One region of the Trinickia sp. genome, then DNA from elsewhere that is predicted to be linked to it. Evidence: riboswitches for the same ligand, from Rfam matches in the RefSeq annotation. Region 1 holds a riboswitch; the other holds the start of a gene.
The links. Region 1 has a riboswitch for cobalamin ahead of ACO1XS_RS01670 (HoxN/HupN/NixA family nickel/cobalt transporter). Riboswitches for the same ligand answer to the same signal wherever they lie in the genome.

Region 1 (7,695 bases):
TCGCCTCCCCACCCGAACGCATGCCAGCCGATCGCGCGCAGGAACGCCTGCGCGTTGCCGGGGCCGCCCTCGCGCAGGTAACGCCAGAGCAGCCGCGTAAACGCGGCGTCGGCGGTACTTTTCGCGACGAGGTTCTCGTCCTCCTGCAAATCGCCCGAGAACATGACGAGCACTTGCTTGCGGCGCCGGGCCAGTTCGACGAGCCGCTCGATGCCGTACGGCCAATACGCCTCGCCGCCCAGGTGATCGACGACGATCACGCGCGCATGCTGAAGCACATCGTCGACATAGAAATCGATCGACGCCGGCTGGCGCAGATATGCCATATTGGCGAGGCGCAGGCTCGGGAAGCCGGCGCCGATCCGCTCGACCACACTCGCCAGCAACGATAGCGTCGTATCGGCAGAGCTCATGACGACGATATCGGCCGGACGCTGGTCGATTCGCACCACGCCGGCGGTATCGTCGACGAAGCCCCCAGGGACGGTTCGCAGCAAATGCATGAGGCGTCAGGCCGGTTGTAACGGCGCGGCAAGCGCGGCGTCGAATGCGCGTTGCAGCGCGGTTGCATCGAGGTCCGCGCCGATCAGCACGAAACGGCTCGCGGCAGCCTCGCCGGCCTGCCAGCGGCGGTCGAAATAACTGTCGAAGCGGCGCCCGACACCCTGGATCACGAGCCGCATCGGTGCGCCCGGCAATGCTGCGAACCCTTTGACGCGATAGATCGTATGCGTCTCGACGAGCCGCGCCAGCGCCGCAAGCGCATGCTCGCGCGAGCTCACGCTGCCCTCGACCACGACCGAGTCGAACTCGTCGTGATGGTGATCGGCATCGTCGACGGAACCGTGGTGGTCCACGCGTAGATGAATGGTCTCCTCGGACGCGGCCTGAAGGCCGAGCAGCACCTGCAAATCGAGCTCGCCCTGCTGTGCACGCACGACCTTCACATGCGACGGAATCTCTTCGCGCACCAGCGCCTCGACGGCGGCCGTCCCCGCATCGTCGAGCAGATCCGTCTTGTTGAGGACCACGAGATCGGCCGCGCACAGTTGGTCTTCGAACAGCTCGTGCAACGGCGATTCGTGGTCGAGATTGGGATCGGCCCGACGCTCGCGCTCGATGGCCAACGGGTCCGCCGCGAATTGACCGCTCGCAACGGCCGGCCCATCGACGACGGTCACGACCGCATCGACCGTGAAAGCATTCTTGATGGCGGGCCAGTTGAAGGCTTGAACGAGCGGCTTCGGCAAAGCGAGGCCCGACGTCTCGATGAGCACGTGATCGATACTGTCGCGGCGCTCGACGAGCGCTTCCATGACGGGGAAGAACTCCTCCTGCACCGTGCAGCAAAGACACCCATTGGCCAACTCATAGAGCGCGCCGGCGGCGCCGTCCTCCTCGCAGCCGATGCCGCAGCCTTTGAGGATTTCGCCATCGATGCCGAGTTCGCCGAACTCGTTGACGATGACCGCGATGCGCGCACCGCGCGCGTTTTGCAGAATATGGCGCAGCAGCGTGGTCTTGCCGCTGCCGAGAAAGCCCGTCACGACGGTGACCGGGATCTTGCGCATGGAAGTGTGCATGAGTACCTCGATATCGTTCGAAAATGTCTCGCGAGCCGAAGCTCAGGCCGACAGTGTCACGTCGATTTCGTCATAGCGCTTGAAGCGGTAGATCAACGCCGACACGGCCCAACTGAACAGAAAAATGCCGATGACGAAATAGCCGAGCAAACCGAAACGGTCGGCGGCGCTGCCGATGAAATCCCAGAAGGCACCTTTGAGCTGGAGCTTGTCCGCGGCAAGGGCGAGTGCTTCGACACTGCCGATCACGAGCGCCACCACGACGGAGACGAAGGTGATCGTCATGTTGTAGTAGATCTTGCGAATCGGCCGAACGAAGGCCCAGCGATACGCGCCCGTCATCAGAATGCCGTCGGTGGTGTCGACGAGCGACATGCCGGCCGTGAAAAGCAGCGGCAAGGCGGCGATGGACCAGACCGACATGCCGCCGGATGCCTGCGTGGCCGAAATGCCGAAGAGCGCGACTTCGGTGGCCGTATCGAAGCCCAGGCCAAACAGGAGACCGATCGGATAGAGGTGCCAACTGCGCGATGCGAGCTTGAAAAGCGGTCGGAACAGGCGCGCAAGCAGGCCTCTCCCGCCGAGCAGCAGGTCCAGGTCTTCTTCGACGATGGGCTCGCCGCGACGCGCCGCGCGAAACGTGCGCCACATCGAAAGCAGGATCGCCATATTGGCCGCAGCCAGTATCAGCAGAAAGAACGCCGACACACAGGTGCTGATGACGGCGCCGATGGACCTCAGTTGCGAGAAATGTGCCGTCAGTGTCGACGCCGTCAGCGCAACGGCAATCGACATGAGCACGACCACCGTCGAATGCCCGAGCGAGAAGAAAAAGCCCGCGCCGAGCGAGTTGCGCCGCTCCTGCAGCAGCTTGCGCGTGACATTGTCGATTGCGGCGATATGATCCGCGTCGACGGCGTGGCGAAGGCCGAACGTATAGGCAAGCAATGCGGTGCCGAGCAAAACCGGCTGACCGCGAAAAGCGACGAAGGCCCAGACCCAGGCCCCTAGATTGAACACGAGCAGCACGGCATAGATGCCTGCCACCTTGTTGCGCAACGCAGTGGAACTATCGTTGAAAAGCCCCGCGATGGACTCGAGCACGGCGGTCCCCTTATGGAGATCGAGACGGATTGACATGGACGTGCCCCGCCCTTGCGCCACCACGCGAGATATCGCACCGCTCGTTCCATTGCCCGGTGCCGGCCAACGGCGAAGCCGAACCTGATCGAAGCAGGAAAACGAGGTGCGATGACGCAATGACAGCGCGAAGCGAAGCAGTCCCGGCTGGCATGCCGCCCACCGCGGCATCCGCCTTCCCTCTGGCCGGTATCCGGGCTGACGAAAGCGCCGCTTCACCTTCCCGCGCGAGTGGTGTTGTTTCTTGCGCAGTGGTTGCCTGCATACACGGCCTTGCGTGCATGCATCGAAGCCGGCTCTGCATCGCGTTCGCGATGCGTTCGCTCACCGTTGCGGGGGCAGCACAGGTCGATCGTGCCGGCATCGTTCGCCCGGACGCGCTCCTGTTTCCCGTTTAACTGCGCACGCAGGAATGCGCGCGCGAGCACCAGATTGGCTGCGAGTGTAAGGGCGCGCTCAGCGAGCGTCAAGGACGCGCGCCGGCTCCTTGCACCGCCGGTTGCCGGGCTGCCTGTTCGAGGTCGGCCCTCAGTTCGGCCAGCGGTGCGGTCCAATCCCGATAGTTGCGCTGACGATAGAGCCTGACGCTCGGATACCACGGGCTGTCCCGCCGCTCCGTCATCCATACCCAGTGCGGGTTGACGTCGAGCAGCAACCACGTGGGCCGGCCCAATGCGGCGGCCAGATGCGCAACGGACGTGCAGACGGTCACGACCACATCGAGGTTGGCAATGAGCGCGGCCGTATCGTCGAAGCTCGCGAACTCGCTCGTTCGATCGACGACGTGCAGTCCCGCGCGTTCCATGCGCTCGACGTCCTCGGCTGCGCCGGGTTGCAAGCTATACCAATCGATACCGTCGATGCGGGAGAAGGCTTCGGCGTAGCGCTCCGGGCACACCGCGCGCACGGAATTGCGCTGATGATTGCGGCTGCCCGTCCACACGAGGCCCGCTTTCAGGCGAGCGCTCCCACCGATTTCGCCACGCCAACGTTCGACGCGGGCCGCGTCCGGTACCAGGTACGCCGCGGGTGCGGGGAGCATTTCGAGCGTGACGCCGAGCACGAGCGGCAAGCTCGCGAGCGGAAGGTGGTAGTCGAAGTGGGGCAACCGCTCGAGATCGCTGGGCAAGACCTCGACATCACAGCCTGCCAGGCTTCGCTTGAAAAGCTCGTACAGCGGACGAAAACAGCAGCAGATGACCTTCCCGCCCGCATCGCGCGCGTGTTTGACGATAGACGGCAAAAAGCGAATGAACTGGATGGCATCGCCATGTCCCTGCTCGCCCCAGACGAGCAGCGTCTTGCCCTCGAGCGCTTCGCCCTGCCAGCGTTGGCCTGGGCAAAACGCCTCCTTGCCCGCAAGCTCGGGCGATCCGCTCCAGCGCGCCTCGAAATTGATCCAGCCGTTTGCGAAGTCGCCTTGCATCAACTGCAGCATCGCGACCGAGAACTGGATCTTCGGCTCCGCGCCCGATATTTTCGCCGCGTGCACGATCGCATTGAACGCCTCGGCCCATGACTGCGACTCGCGGGCCGCATTGCTCAAGGCAAGCTGCGCCAGCGCGAAATCAGGCGCCAGCGTTGCGGCGCGCCGTGCGGCGATCAACGCCTTGTCCGGCTCGCGCAACCTCAGCCAGACATTGGCGAGGTTCGTCCATGCGAGATGATGATTGGGCTCCGCGCGAAGCGCCTGCCTCCCGACTTTCAACGCCGCGTCGTATTCGCCTCGCGTGTAATGCAGCGCCGAGAGGTTATTGCGCAGCATTGAAACGCCGGCATCGAGCGAGAGGGCATGCTCGTACGCCGCAAGCGCCGCATCGAGCGCCCCGGCCTCGTGATGCGCGAGGCCGAGCGAGAACCACGCGTGCGCGGAATCGGGGGCGAGCTCGCACCATCGAGCAGCAACGGTTGCAGCGATATCCGTCCGCCCTACCGCATGGGCAAGCGCAGTCCACTCGGCGAACCAGTCCGTTGCATCGGGCACCGCGCGGTGCGCGCGTTCGAAGCAGTCGAATGCACGATCCGTTGCCCCGGTGAGCGCCGCCAGACGTGCAGCTTCGACGCAAGCCCCGCTGTGGGCGGGCACTGCCGCCAGCACGCGATCGACCCACTCGCCCGCCTCCTGGTAGCGCCCGCACAGCCGCAGCAGCTGCGCTTGCAACGTAGCAACGTCGGCATTGTTGGGAGCAAGCTCCAGGCAATCGGAAAGCATCTCCGATGCCTCGATCAATTCGCCCGCCTCGAGATGCCGACGAATCTTCGACGCCCGCGGGCCCGCATCGAACGCCTCGGGCACCGTGCCGCTCGCCCTCGATGGCGTCGCATCGCGTGCTTCAGCGGCGCTGGAGCCGAATTGCCGATCGTTCATTTCTGGCCGACTTGCGCCTGTGCTGCAACGCCCTGACTCTGCCGCGGCTCGTAACCGGTGAAATACCATCGGCCGTCGCTGCCGAGCTGGAAGCTGACTTTTTCATAGACGACACGACCGTCTGCCAGCCATGTCGCATAGTCGACGTTCGCGTAGAGGCCGTCGGGCACCGCCTGATTATGCGAATAAGTCAGGCGGGTCACCGATGCCCATCCGCGGTGATCGACCGTGCCCAGCGCGTTGCGCGATTGCGAGAGGCCCCGTTCGAATGCATCGGCAGCGTACTTCGCGCGAACGAAAGGTGCGGTCTGCTGCCAGACCGTCGCATATCGGCCCGCATCGATTTGCTCAAGCACGCGCTGCGCGTCGCCAAGCAGTTCGTCCGCGGACGTGCCCGCCTGCGCACCATGCGCCAGCATCGACACCCCCGCGAGCACGCATGCCGCGGCTACTCTGTATCTCCCGGCGATACCCTTCATTGAACCTTCCCCGATGTGTCCGATCGATCGACGCCGTCCGCGATCTTAGCAGGTGCAAATCGTTCGCACTGCTGATCGTTCCATCGCGTCCGATTCACTCGCCCATGATCGTCGAATGCGATCTGATATTCGCATGTAAGCGTCTTGTCTTCCGTGCGGAAATGGAACAGGTAGTTCCACACACGGACATGAAAGACGCTTTCATGAAAATGCGGCGCACCGATCAACGGATAGACCTGCCCCTTCGTCATGCCGGGCTCGACCATGCGCAGGTTATCGACGTTGGGAAACGTGCCATCGGGCCACGTGGCCACGCTGTGCTCGGGAAACGAGGCGTCGGTCGACGGGCCCACGCATGCGGCGAGACCGATCAGGCACGAGAGCGCGCCGACTGTTGCCGTAACGGATCGAATATTCATTTTCTTGGCGTCCCTATGAATTCATGTTGCGGCGAACGGGAGACAGGCCAGGAGGCGGGCAACGCCGCATCCCCTCGCCCCCCATCGAGCCAGACTCATCACCATTGATATCCGGCACCGACCACGGCGCCATAGCTGCCACGCGTATTGGTCGAGACCGCCGCCTTGTAAACCCAATGGTCGTTCTCGGAAATCGTCGAAATGCCCAGCGCCTGGCCCGACTGCCCGCGATAGACGCTGCCCGCGATCGCGACCATGCTCCGGCCCGGACCCGTCGGTTGCGGCAGGCCCGCGACCGCCATCGCCGTGGCCGCGCCGCCGTCGGCATCGCGCCGATAGGAGTCGAGATTGTTGCGAATCCCGGCGATCTGATTGTCGGTATAGGCGTTGGCCTGCGACATCGCATTGTTCAACTGCTGCACGTTGACCGCGTCGGTGGCCGCTGTGCCGGCCGCTACGTTGATGATCTGTCGCGACGACGTGGTCGATCCCACGGCCACCACGTTCGTGCGCCCGCCATCGTTGCTGCCCGAACCGATCGCGGTCGATCCGTTGCCCGTCGCGCTGGCACCGACGCCGACCGCCGTGGTGCCGTTACCGGTTGCCGAGGAGTTATTGCCCACGGCCGTGCTGTTCGACCCCGAGGCGACCGAGCCCGATCCTCCCGCCGAAGAATTCGACCCGGTCGACACCGGCGGCGTCGTGCTGCCGCCGGAACCGCCCGGCGTCGACGAGAAGTTTCCGCTGTTGGTGATCAGCGTAGTCAACTGCTGCTGAACCGCCTCCAACTGCGAGACATTGACCGCATCGGTGCCGAGACGGCCCGCGGCGAGGCCGGTGATCTGGCGGCCACCGACGTTCACCTCGCCCACCGAGGATTGCGGCGTGCTCAACCCGTAGGCGATGTAACTGCTCAACGCGCCGACCGTCGTCACCGAGCCGGCACCCAATGCCACGCTATTGGCGAACGATGCGCTCGAGCCGGAGCCCAATGCCAGGGCATCGACGGCGCTGCTCGTCGCGCCGGAGCCGATAGCCACGCCGCCCGCGAAGCCGGCATTCGAGTGCGCGCCTTGTGCGATGGACTGAGCGCCGTTCGCCGTCGAACCGCTGCCGAGCGCGATGGCATCGGCCTGTCCCGAGGTCGAGGCTTCGCCAATTGCAACGCCGCCAGGAGCGTTCTGTCCCACGATTGCCCCGTTGCCCATGCCGACGCCGTTATCGCCATTGACGACGGTCGTCGGCCCGACGGCGACCGAGTCCGCTCCGATCGCCAGCGAGTCGGTCGCGGACGAGTTCGCGTGGAAATACCTCGTCGCCGAGACCGAGAACGCCTGCAGCGCGCCGGAGAGCTGTCTGACCGTCACGGCATCGTTCTGTCCCGTGCCGTCCGCCACATTCGTCAACTGCCGGTAAGTCTGGCTGCCGGCCGCCGCATTACCGAATGAGACCGCCCCGAGCAGCGTTGCGTCTTGCGTGTTGAAAGGAATGGCCTGACTACCGGCCGCGATCGATCCCTGTGACGAGCTCACCGGCCGATCGGAAACCGAGCCGGAGCCGATCGCGACACCGCCCGCCACCGAAACGGTCGACTGTGCGCCGAGTGCCATCGCGTTGGCGGCCTGCGCCAGCGCGCCGTTCGCCGCGGCGAGACTGTCCGAGCCGCTCGCCACCGCGAGCGGCCCGATCGCGACGCTGTCGGTGCC
Region 2 (7,695 bases), on a different contig from region 1:
CGAGCGCTTCGAGCCGGCCAAGGCTGCCGGGCGGCTTGGTCTTGCCGTCGATGATGCGTTGAAGCTCGGAGCCGAGCGAACGGTCGAGCGGTTCGACGACGGGCAACGTAACGGAGGCGTTCATACCTTTCCTATGGGTTCGGTCGAAATCATCGTGCCGATGGCGAACGATTTCGCGAAAGAATCGGCATAAGCCGACATGCGGCCAGGTTCACTGGGGGGTTCAAGGTTCGGGGGACTCCCTTTCAGGTCGACACAGCGCGGGCACGAGCGCCTCGTGACCGTCGGCTTCGATCAGCACGAGCGGGTATCCGAACACGCGGCTCGCGAGTTCGGGCGTGAGCACGTCCCGCACGGGCCCGGCATGCGCCGTACCGTCACCGGGCATCAGCAGCGCGTGGGTCGCGAAACGACGCGCGAGGTTCAGATCGTGACAGGAAAATATGACTGTGCGCGGACTTTCTCGGGCCCAGTGCGCGAGCAACGTCAGACAGTCGATCTGATGACGCAGGTCGAGATGCGCAAGCGGCTCGTCGAGCAACAAAAGCGGCGCATCCTGACAGAGCGCGGCGGCGAGCGCCACGCGCTGGCGCTCGCCGCCCGACAGCGAACGTACGTCGCGTGCCGCCAGTTGGGCAAGCGCAAGCGCGTCGAGCGCCGCGTGCGCGGCGGCGCGATCGCGCTCAGTCTCCCAGCCCCAGCCGCCAAGATACGGAAAACGGTTCAGAAGCACGATGTCGAACACCGTTGCGCTGAACGCGTCGTGCATGTTTTGCGGCATCAGCGCACGGCGTTTCGCGAGCTCGCCCGGCCGCCAATCGCCGATCGGCACACCATCGAGTGCAACGCGCCCCCGCGCCGGCGGCACGAGCCCCGCGAGCGTCGAAAGCAGCGTCGTCTTGCCCGCACCGTTCGGACCCGCCACGCACCAGAGCTCGCCGGCGCCGAACGTCTGCGTGAAATCGGCCAGCAAGACGCGCTCGCCTGCGTCGAGCGCGAGCTCGTACGCCGCGAGCGTCGAAACGACCATTCGCGCGCTGCTCATCGCGACCTCCGCGCCAGCATCCACAGAAACACCGGCACGCCGAACAATGCCGTGATCACGCCCACCGGCAACTGCGCCGGCGCGGCGACCGTGCGCGCGAGCAGGTCGGCACTCATGACGAACAGCCCCCCGGCCAGCGCGCTCGCCGGCACGAGCATGCGCTGATCGTTGCCGAACGCGAGACGCAACGCGTGCGGCACCACGAGGCCGACGAAGCCTATGGTCCCCGCCGTCGTCACCGCTGCGGCGGTGGCGAGCGACGCGACCAGATAAATGCGCAAGCGCAGCTGTCCCGCGTTCACGCCTAGGGCGAACGCCACCGCTTCGCCGCGCGCGAGGACATTGAGCTGCGGCGCAACCGATGCCGCCGCGGCCAGCGCGAGCGCGAGCGCCGCCAGCGCGGGCCATGGGCTGGCCACGCCGTTGAGGTCGCCCGCGAGCCAAAAGAGAATGCCCCGCAGCCGCTCGTCCGGCGCCAGCGTCAGCAGGAGCGTGACGCCGGCCCCCCAGCCCGTGGCGAGTACGACACCGGTGAGCAACAGCCGCGGCGACGCCTCTTGCGGCTCGCCGCGGGCAAGCGCACGGCGGGCGAAGCCGAGCACGAGCGCGATGGTGAACAAGGCCCCCGCGAACGCAGCCGCATCGACGAGCCACCATGCCGCGCCCGCGAGCAAAGCGCCGATCGCGAACACGGCGGCGCCGCCCGATACGCCAAGCACGTACGGTTCGGCAAGCGGATTGCGCAGCAGCACCTGCAGCAGCGCGCCGGCCAGCGCAAGCAAAGCGCCACAGCCGAACCCCGCGAGTGCACGCGGCAGACGAAGACTGCGCACGATTTCGTCGATCGTATCGGCGCCCGCCGTGCCGGAATGTGCAAGCGCGCCCAACGCGCGCAGCGGCGGGACGCTCACACTGCCGAGCGTCAGCGCGGCGACGAATACGATGCCCGCCAGCGCGGCCAGCGCAAGCCAGATGGCGATCGCGCGTTGCGCATTCATGGCCTGAGCCTCCGCCGAGCCGCCCAAAGCACGATGAGCGCCCCGCTCGCGCGCGCACGCGCGCTACTGCTGTTGCCAGCCGAGCGTGATGAACGCACTGCGCCGCGGCGTGTTGTAGGTATAGGCGAGCTCATAGTGCTTATCGAAGAGATTGTCGATCTGGGCGGCCACGTACCAGGCCTTCGTGATGCGGTAGCGCGCCGAGAGGTTCACGACGCCATATCCTCCCAGGACAGTGCCGCTATCGTTGCGCGCGCCGCTCGCGATCCACTCGCCGCCGACGCGCCATGTGCCGATGCTCCGGTTCGCCGCAAACGATGCGAAGTGCCGCGCACGCCGGTTCAGATCGACGTGGGCATCTTCGTCGACGGGGTTTTGCACCGTGAGCGCTGCCCGGATATCGGTCTTGCCGAGGTGACCGCGCCACGATGCCTCCAGGCCCTGCACCTTCGCGCGCCCCACGTTCTTCGCGATATAGAAGAGCCCGCCTTGTGTCGGCACATAGTTGATGAGGTCGCTGTAGTTCGTCTGAAAGGCGGTAAGGCGCGCCACGCCGAATGCATCGGAAGCATACTGCAGCGCCGCCTCGAGAGCATGACTGCGCTCGGGCCTGATCGATCGATTGCCGCTGCCGGGGTAGTACAGATCGTCGAAGCTCGGGGCCCGGAACGCGCTCGCATAGCTGAAGCGCGCCCCCCAGTGCTCGGTGATGTCGTATCCGTAGCCGAGGTAGTAGGTGTTCGCGCCGCCGAAATCGGAATACTGATCGCGGCGCACGTTCGCCTGAATACGGCTCGCGCCGAATCGGCCCGTATAGCCCGCGAATGCCGAATCGACGCGCCGCGCGGGCGCGGCGAAGATATCCGACTCGAGCGATTGATCGAGATGCTCGTAGCCGAGTTGCAGCGTATGGTCCGGCGACAGCTTGAAATCGTTCTGCCACGTGTACTGGCGGTTGTTCGTATCGAAGCGGTTGTCGTAGACGCCGTTCGTTTTCTCGACACTGCGATCGTCGCCCTCCGCTACGGTGAAGTGGGTGGTCCACCGATCGCTCAGCTTGCTGTTCGCGAATACGGAGACCTCGCGCACTTTGCTATAGAGGTTGTTCAAATCGGCGGGCATTCCGAACGGGTTGTCGAAACTCGCGTTGCCGTTCGATTGAAAAAAGCGCACGCCCGCGTCCCACGTGTCGCTGAACCGATGACGAATCGCCGCCGACACCGTCTCGTTGAGGTAACCGTTCGCATTGGGATTGGCATTCGGAGCAAGCGCCGGGTCGATCGACGAAAAGCCATCGTTCTTGAAGCGCGAAACATCGAAGCTGAAGGTCGTCTTGCCTTCCTTGTCCAATGCGCCATCGACACCCGCTTCCTGCGTTTGCGTGTGATAGCTGCCGTAGCCGAGCGAAAAATGAAAACGCGGCGGATGATTGCCGCCGTCTTTCGTGAAGACCTGCACGACGCCTCCCATCGCGCCCGAGCCATAAAGCGCTGAGACGTCCCCGTTCACGACCTCGACATGGTCGATTTGCGACAGCGGAAGCTGCGCGATCTGCGCCTGCGCGAGACTGACCGAATCGACGCGCACCCCGTCGATCAGCACGAGCGATTGCGTCGGCGAGCCGCCGCGCAGCGTCAGCGACGCATTGCCGCCGGGCCCGCCGTTACGAATGAGCTGCGCGCCCGGCGCGAGCGACAGCAGCCCCGGCAGATCGATCGCCGTCGAATCCTCGATATCTTGCCGCGTAAAACTCGTGGTTTGCGGGATCGCATCGGCGAGGGCCTGCGGCGAACGCCGCGCCGTCACGACGATCGGCTCCAACGTGCCAAGGGTCGAATCGGATGCGGTGGGGGTGGAGATGGAACCTGAAGCCGAAACCGTCGACGAACTCGACGGTGAATCGAAGGCGGCCGATTGCGCGAGCGCGGCAAGCGGCAGGCCTGCGAACGCAACGCACGCCGCGCGGGGCATGGACAAGGACATCGTTGGTATTCCCATGGGTCGGCAGGCAGCCCGCTTCCCCGCAGGCCGCCCCGTCATGAGCACGCCCCGAAACACGCGATGCAGCATCGCGTTGCCGTCGGGAGCGGCGCTCCCCCTTTGGCCGGTATCCGGGCTGACGAGCTCTCGAATCCGCCTTCCCACGCGCCAAGGCGCGCAGTGGCTTCGGATCGATTTCGCCGCGACGAACGCGGACGACGCATCGCTTACCGTTGCGGGGGCAGCACAGGTTGACGCGCGAAACGCCGCACGCTCCCTGTTTCCCGTTTAACCGCGCGCATCGGAAACGAACGCGCGGGCACCAAAGTGCCGCAAGTGTAGGAGCGGGCCCCTTGAGCGTCAAGAATCGACCGTTTTGGCGTCTCGGGCGGCAACATCGGCACAAATCGACAGGATGTTGTTACGTCTCGAAACGAGACAAGGATCGGACGCTCGCGTATTCCGCGCTAAAATGCGCAAGTCTTTAGAGGACGCAGCAGATGCTCACCGAACTCGAAACCCTGTCACACAACATCGGCCGGCTGATCGCGATCAACGAACGCCATCAGCAGGCCCGCCACGCGCTCGAAGAGCAGCTTGCGCAATTGCGCGCGGAAAACGACTCGGCCCGCGCCGAGCTCGAACTCCTGCGCGACGAACGCAATGCCTTGCAAGTCGAGCGCGATACATTACTTGCCAAGATCGACGATGCGCAGGTGCGCCTGAACGCCATTCTCGAAAAACTGCCGCGCACGAAGGGCCCGTACGAAGGCGATAACCAGCTCGATCTGCTCGCCGAACCGGGCGAGCGCGAAGCGCCGCACGGCAATTCGGCGAACGCGGCGGCTCAGCAGGGAGAAAACGCATGACGACGAAGCAGATCGAAGCGACGATTCTCGGGCAGACGTACCGTCTTGCGTGCTCCCCCGAAACCGAAACGCAACTGCTCGACGCCGTTGCGCGCGTGGACGCCGAAATGACGAAAGTCCGCTCGGTGAGCAGCGTGCGCGGCACCGATCGCATCGCAGTCATGGCGGCCCTCTCGCTCGCGTCGGAACTGGTCAAGCTGCAAGAAAGTATCCGGCATGGGGAAGCATTCCCGGCCGAGGAAATCAGGCGTACAATGCGTCAAATGAACGAACAGCTTGGCGCGGTGCTGGAGCAAAGCGAAGCGCGGTAGCCGTTGCATGAGGCACGACGCTTCGAGCACCGGTGGTTGTGACTGTTCGGTATGTTGAGCTTTACACAAGTTTTACGGCTTCCCTGCCTGGTTCGCCAAGGTCATAAATTCCTTGAACCAATGCCATGTGCACGGTTGCGGAAATTTGCAGCACGGGTGTGCGCGTCACTCTGTCTGATGTACCCGAAGTGCGGCTAACTGCGACCAATTCTGAACTCCCGGTTCAGGATGCCGGCCTAGCGGCTAAGGCGGGGACTTTATTCGACGGCATCGGTTCTACCGATGCCGTTTTCATTTGCGGCGCGAGAAGGCCAAAACTACCGGGCCGTGTTGGTTTCATCCACCGTTGAACGCATTCAATCGATCCTATGCGCTATTGGCTGATGAAGTCCGAACCGGACGAAGCGAGTATCGACGATCTCGCCACCGCTTCCTCGCGCACGCTCCCCTGGACCGGCGTACGCAACTATCAGGCGCGCAACTTCATGCGCGATACGATGCAGCTCGGCGACGGTGTGCTTTTTTACCATTCGAGCTGTCCCGAGCCCGGCATCGCGGGGATTGCCCGCGTGGTCTCCGGCGCCTATCCCGATCCGACGCAGTTCGACCCCAAAAGCGTGTACTTCGATCCGAAATCGACACGCGAGTCGCCGCGCTGGATGCTGGTCGACGTCGAGTTCGTCAAGAAAATACCGCTCATTTCGCTCGCCGAGCTGCGCAAACATCGCGAGCTCGCCGACATGCGCGTGCTGGCGAAAGGCAACCGCCTGTCGATCACACCCGTCACGGAAGCCGAATGGCGCTTCATCACCGAACGGCTGGCGTGAACCTCATCCATCGATTTTTCCAAGAAAAAGGACCTGAGAGATGACAAGAACGACCGCCACTGTTTTCACGCTCGTTGCCGCCGCCGCACTGACGTCTGTTGCCCCATTCGCAACCGACGCGGCGCGCGCGGCCACTCCGCCGTCCGCGGAGAGCGCGCCGGCCGGTGTGTTGTCGCTGTCCGCGCAGGCGAGCGACGAAGTGCCTCAGGATGTCGTCGACATCACGCTGTTTTACGAACAGGAAGCCGCCGATGCGGCTTCATTGACGGATGCCCTCAACAAACGCACGGCCACGGCGCTTGCGCAGGCAAAGAGCGTGAGCGGCGTGAGTGCACATACGGGCGCGTTTTCGATCTATCCGTCGACCGATCGGAGTGGCCGCATTTCCGCCTGGCGCGGACGCACGGAAGTCGTGCTCGAATCGCGCGATTTCGCCGCGGCGTCGAAGCTTGCAGGGCAAATGAATACGTCGATGCAAGTCGCCAATGTCTCGTTTTCGTTGTCGCCCGAAGCGCAGCGCACGGCGGCCGAACACCTGACCCGGCAGGCGATCGACTCGTTCCGCAAGCAGGCCGAATCGGCCGCGCAGGCCTTCGGTTACAACGGCTACACGATACGGCAGGTCAACATCGGTCAGGAAGCGCCGCCGCCGAGACCGCTCTTCGCCATGCGCGCGATGGCTGCGGCGCCAGCCGCGGAAGCGGCGCCGCTGCCCGTCGAAGGGGGCAAGGCTCGTGTGAGCGTGAATGTCTCGGGTTCGGTGCAAATGACGCGGTAGGCGCGGTTCCCGCTCATTGCCGGCTTGCGCTGGCGCCAGCCAGCGCTGCCGTCCGCGCTGCCGCCTCAGCGGGCAAGCGCGGCAGGCGCCTTGTCCGCGCGACGGTACGACCACGCGAACAGCACGATGCCCACGACGATCATCGGCAGCGAGAGCCACTGCCCCATCGACATGCCGAGCGCCAGCAGCCCGAGGAAGTCGTCCGGCTCGCGCGCGAACTCGACGATGAAGCGGGCCAGCCCGTAGCCCATCAGAAACACGGCGGAGGTTGCACCGACGGGCCGTGGCTTGCGCGAGAAAAACCAGAGCACGAAAAAGAGCACGATCCCTTCGAGCGCGATCTCGTAGAGCTCCGACGGGTGCCGCGGCAGCATATGGTACTTGGCGAAGATTTCGCCGAGATGCCAGCGCGCCGCGAGCTCGGGATGCGCGATGAGCCAGCGCGCGTCGTCTTCCGTCGCGTTCTGAAACAGCATCGCCCACGGCGCGTTCGGATCAGTCACGCGGCCCCAGAGTTCACCGTTGATGAAGTTACCGAGCCGGCCGGCCGCGAGCCCGGCGGGCACCATCGGCGCGACGAAATCCGTCACCTGCAGCCAGGTGCGCTTGCGCTGGAACGCGAACAGCATCATCGCGAGCGTGACGCCGAGAAAGCCGCCGTGAAACGACATGCCCCCCTGCCAGACCTTGAAGATGTCGAGCGGATGCATGAAGTAGTAGTCGGGCTTGTAAAAGAGCACGTAACCGAGCCGCCCGCCGACGATCGTGCCGAGCACACCGTAGAACATCATGTCGTCGATATCGCGCACGCTCCAGCCTTGCGCAGCGACATGCGGCAACCGCAGGCGCAGCCGGCCGACGACGATCGCCATCGTGAACGCGGCGAG

Region 2: it holds a riboswitch for cobalamin, as region 1 does, so the genes downstream of both, ACO1XS_RS06655 (TonB-dependent receptor plug domain-containing protein) here and ACO1XS_RS01670 (HoxN/HupN/NixA family nickel/cobalt transporter) in region 1, are expected to answer to the same signal.

The regions. Positions count from the first base shown of each region.
Region 1 covers NZ_JBMRBK010000010.1:22,246-29,940, reverse strand. Annotated here, with positions in the region: partial or broken gene ACO1XS_RS01680 (cobaltochelatase subunit CobN) at 1-503, opposite strand, end outside; gene cobW (cobalamin biosynthesis protein CobW) at 510-1,571, opposite strand; gene ACO1XS_RS01670 (HoxN/HupN/NixA family nickel/cobalt transporter) at 1,626-2,723, opposite strand; cobalamin riboswitch at 2,891-3,170, opposite strand; gene ACO1XS_RS01665 (tetratricopeptide repeat protein) at 3,190-5,091, opposite strand; gene ACO1XS_RS01660 (DUF4019 domain-containing protein) at 5,088-5,570, opposite strand; gene ACO1XS_RS01655 (outer membrane protein assembly factor BamE) at 5,567-5,989, opposite strand; gene ACO1XS_RS01650 (YadA-like family protein) at 6,088-7,695, opposite strand, start outside.
Region 2 covers NZ_JBMRBK010000024.1:166,225-173,919, forward strand. Annotated here, with positions in the region: gene cobT (nicotinate-nucleotide--dimethylbenzimidazole phosphoribosyltransferase) at 1-124, opposite strand, end outside; gene ACO1XS_RS06645 (ABC transporter ATP-binding protein) at 224-1,045, opposite strand; gene ACO1XS_RS06650 (FecCD family ABC transporter permease) at 1,042-2,043, opposite strand; gene ACO1XS_RS06655 (TonB-dependent receptor plug domain-containing protein) at 2,107-4,026, opposite strand; cobalamin riboswitch at 4,129-4,364, opposite strand; gene ACO1XS_RS06660 (ATPase) at 4,524-4,892, shown strand; gene ACO1XS_RS06665 (cell division protein ZapA) at 4,889-5,203, shown strand; RNA gene ssrS (6S RNA) at 5,281-5,462, shown strand; gene ACO1XS_RS06675 (EVE domain-containing protein) at 5,572-6,030, shown strand; gene ACO1XS_RS06680 (SIMPL domain-containing protein) at 6,071-6,808, shown strand; gene lgt (prolipoprotein diacylglyceryl transferase) at 6,874-7,695, opposite strand, start outside.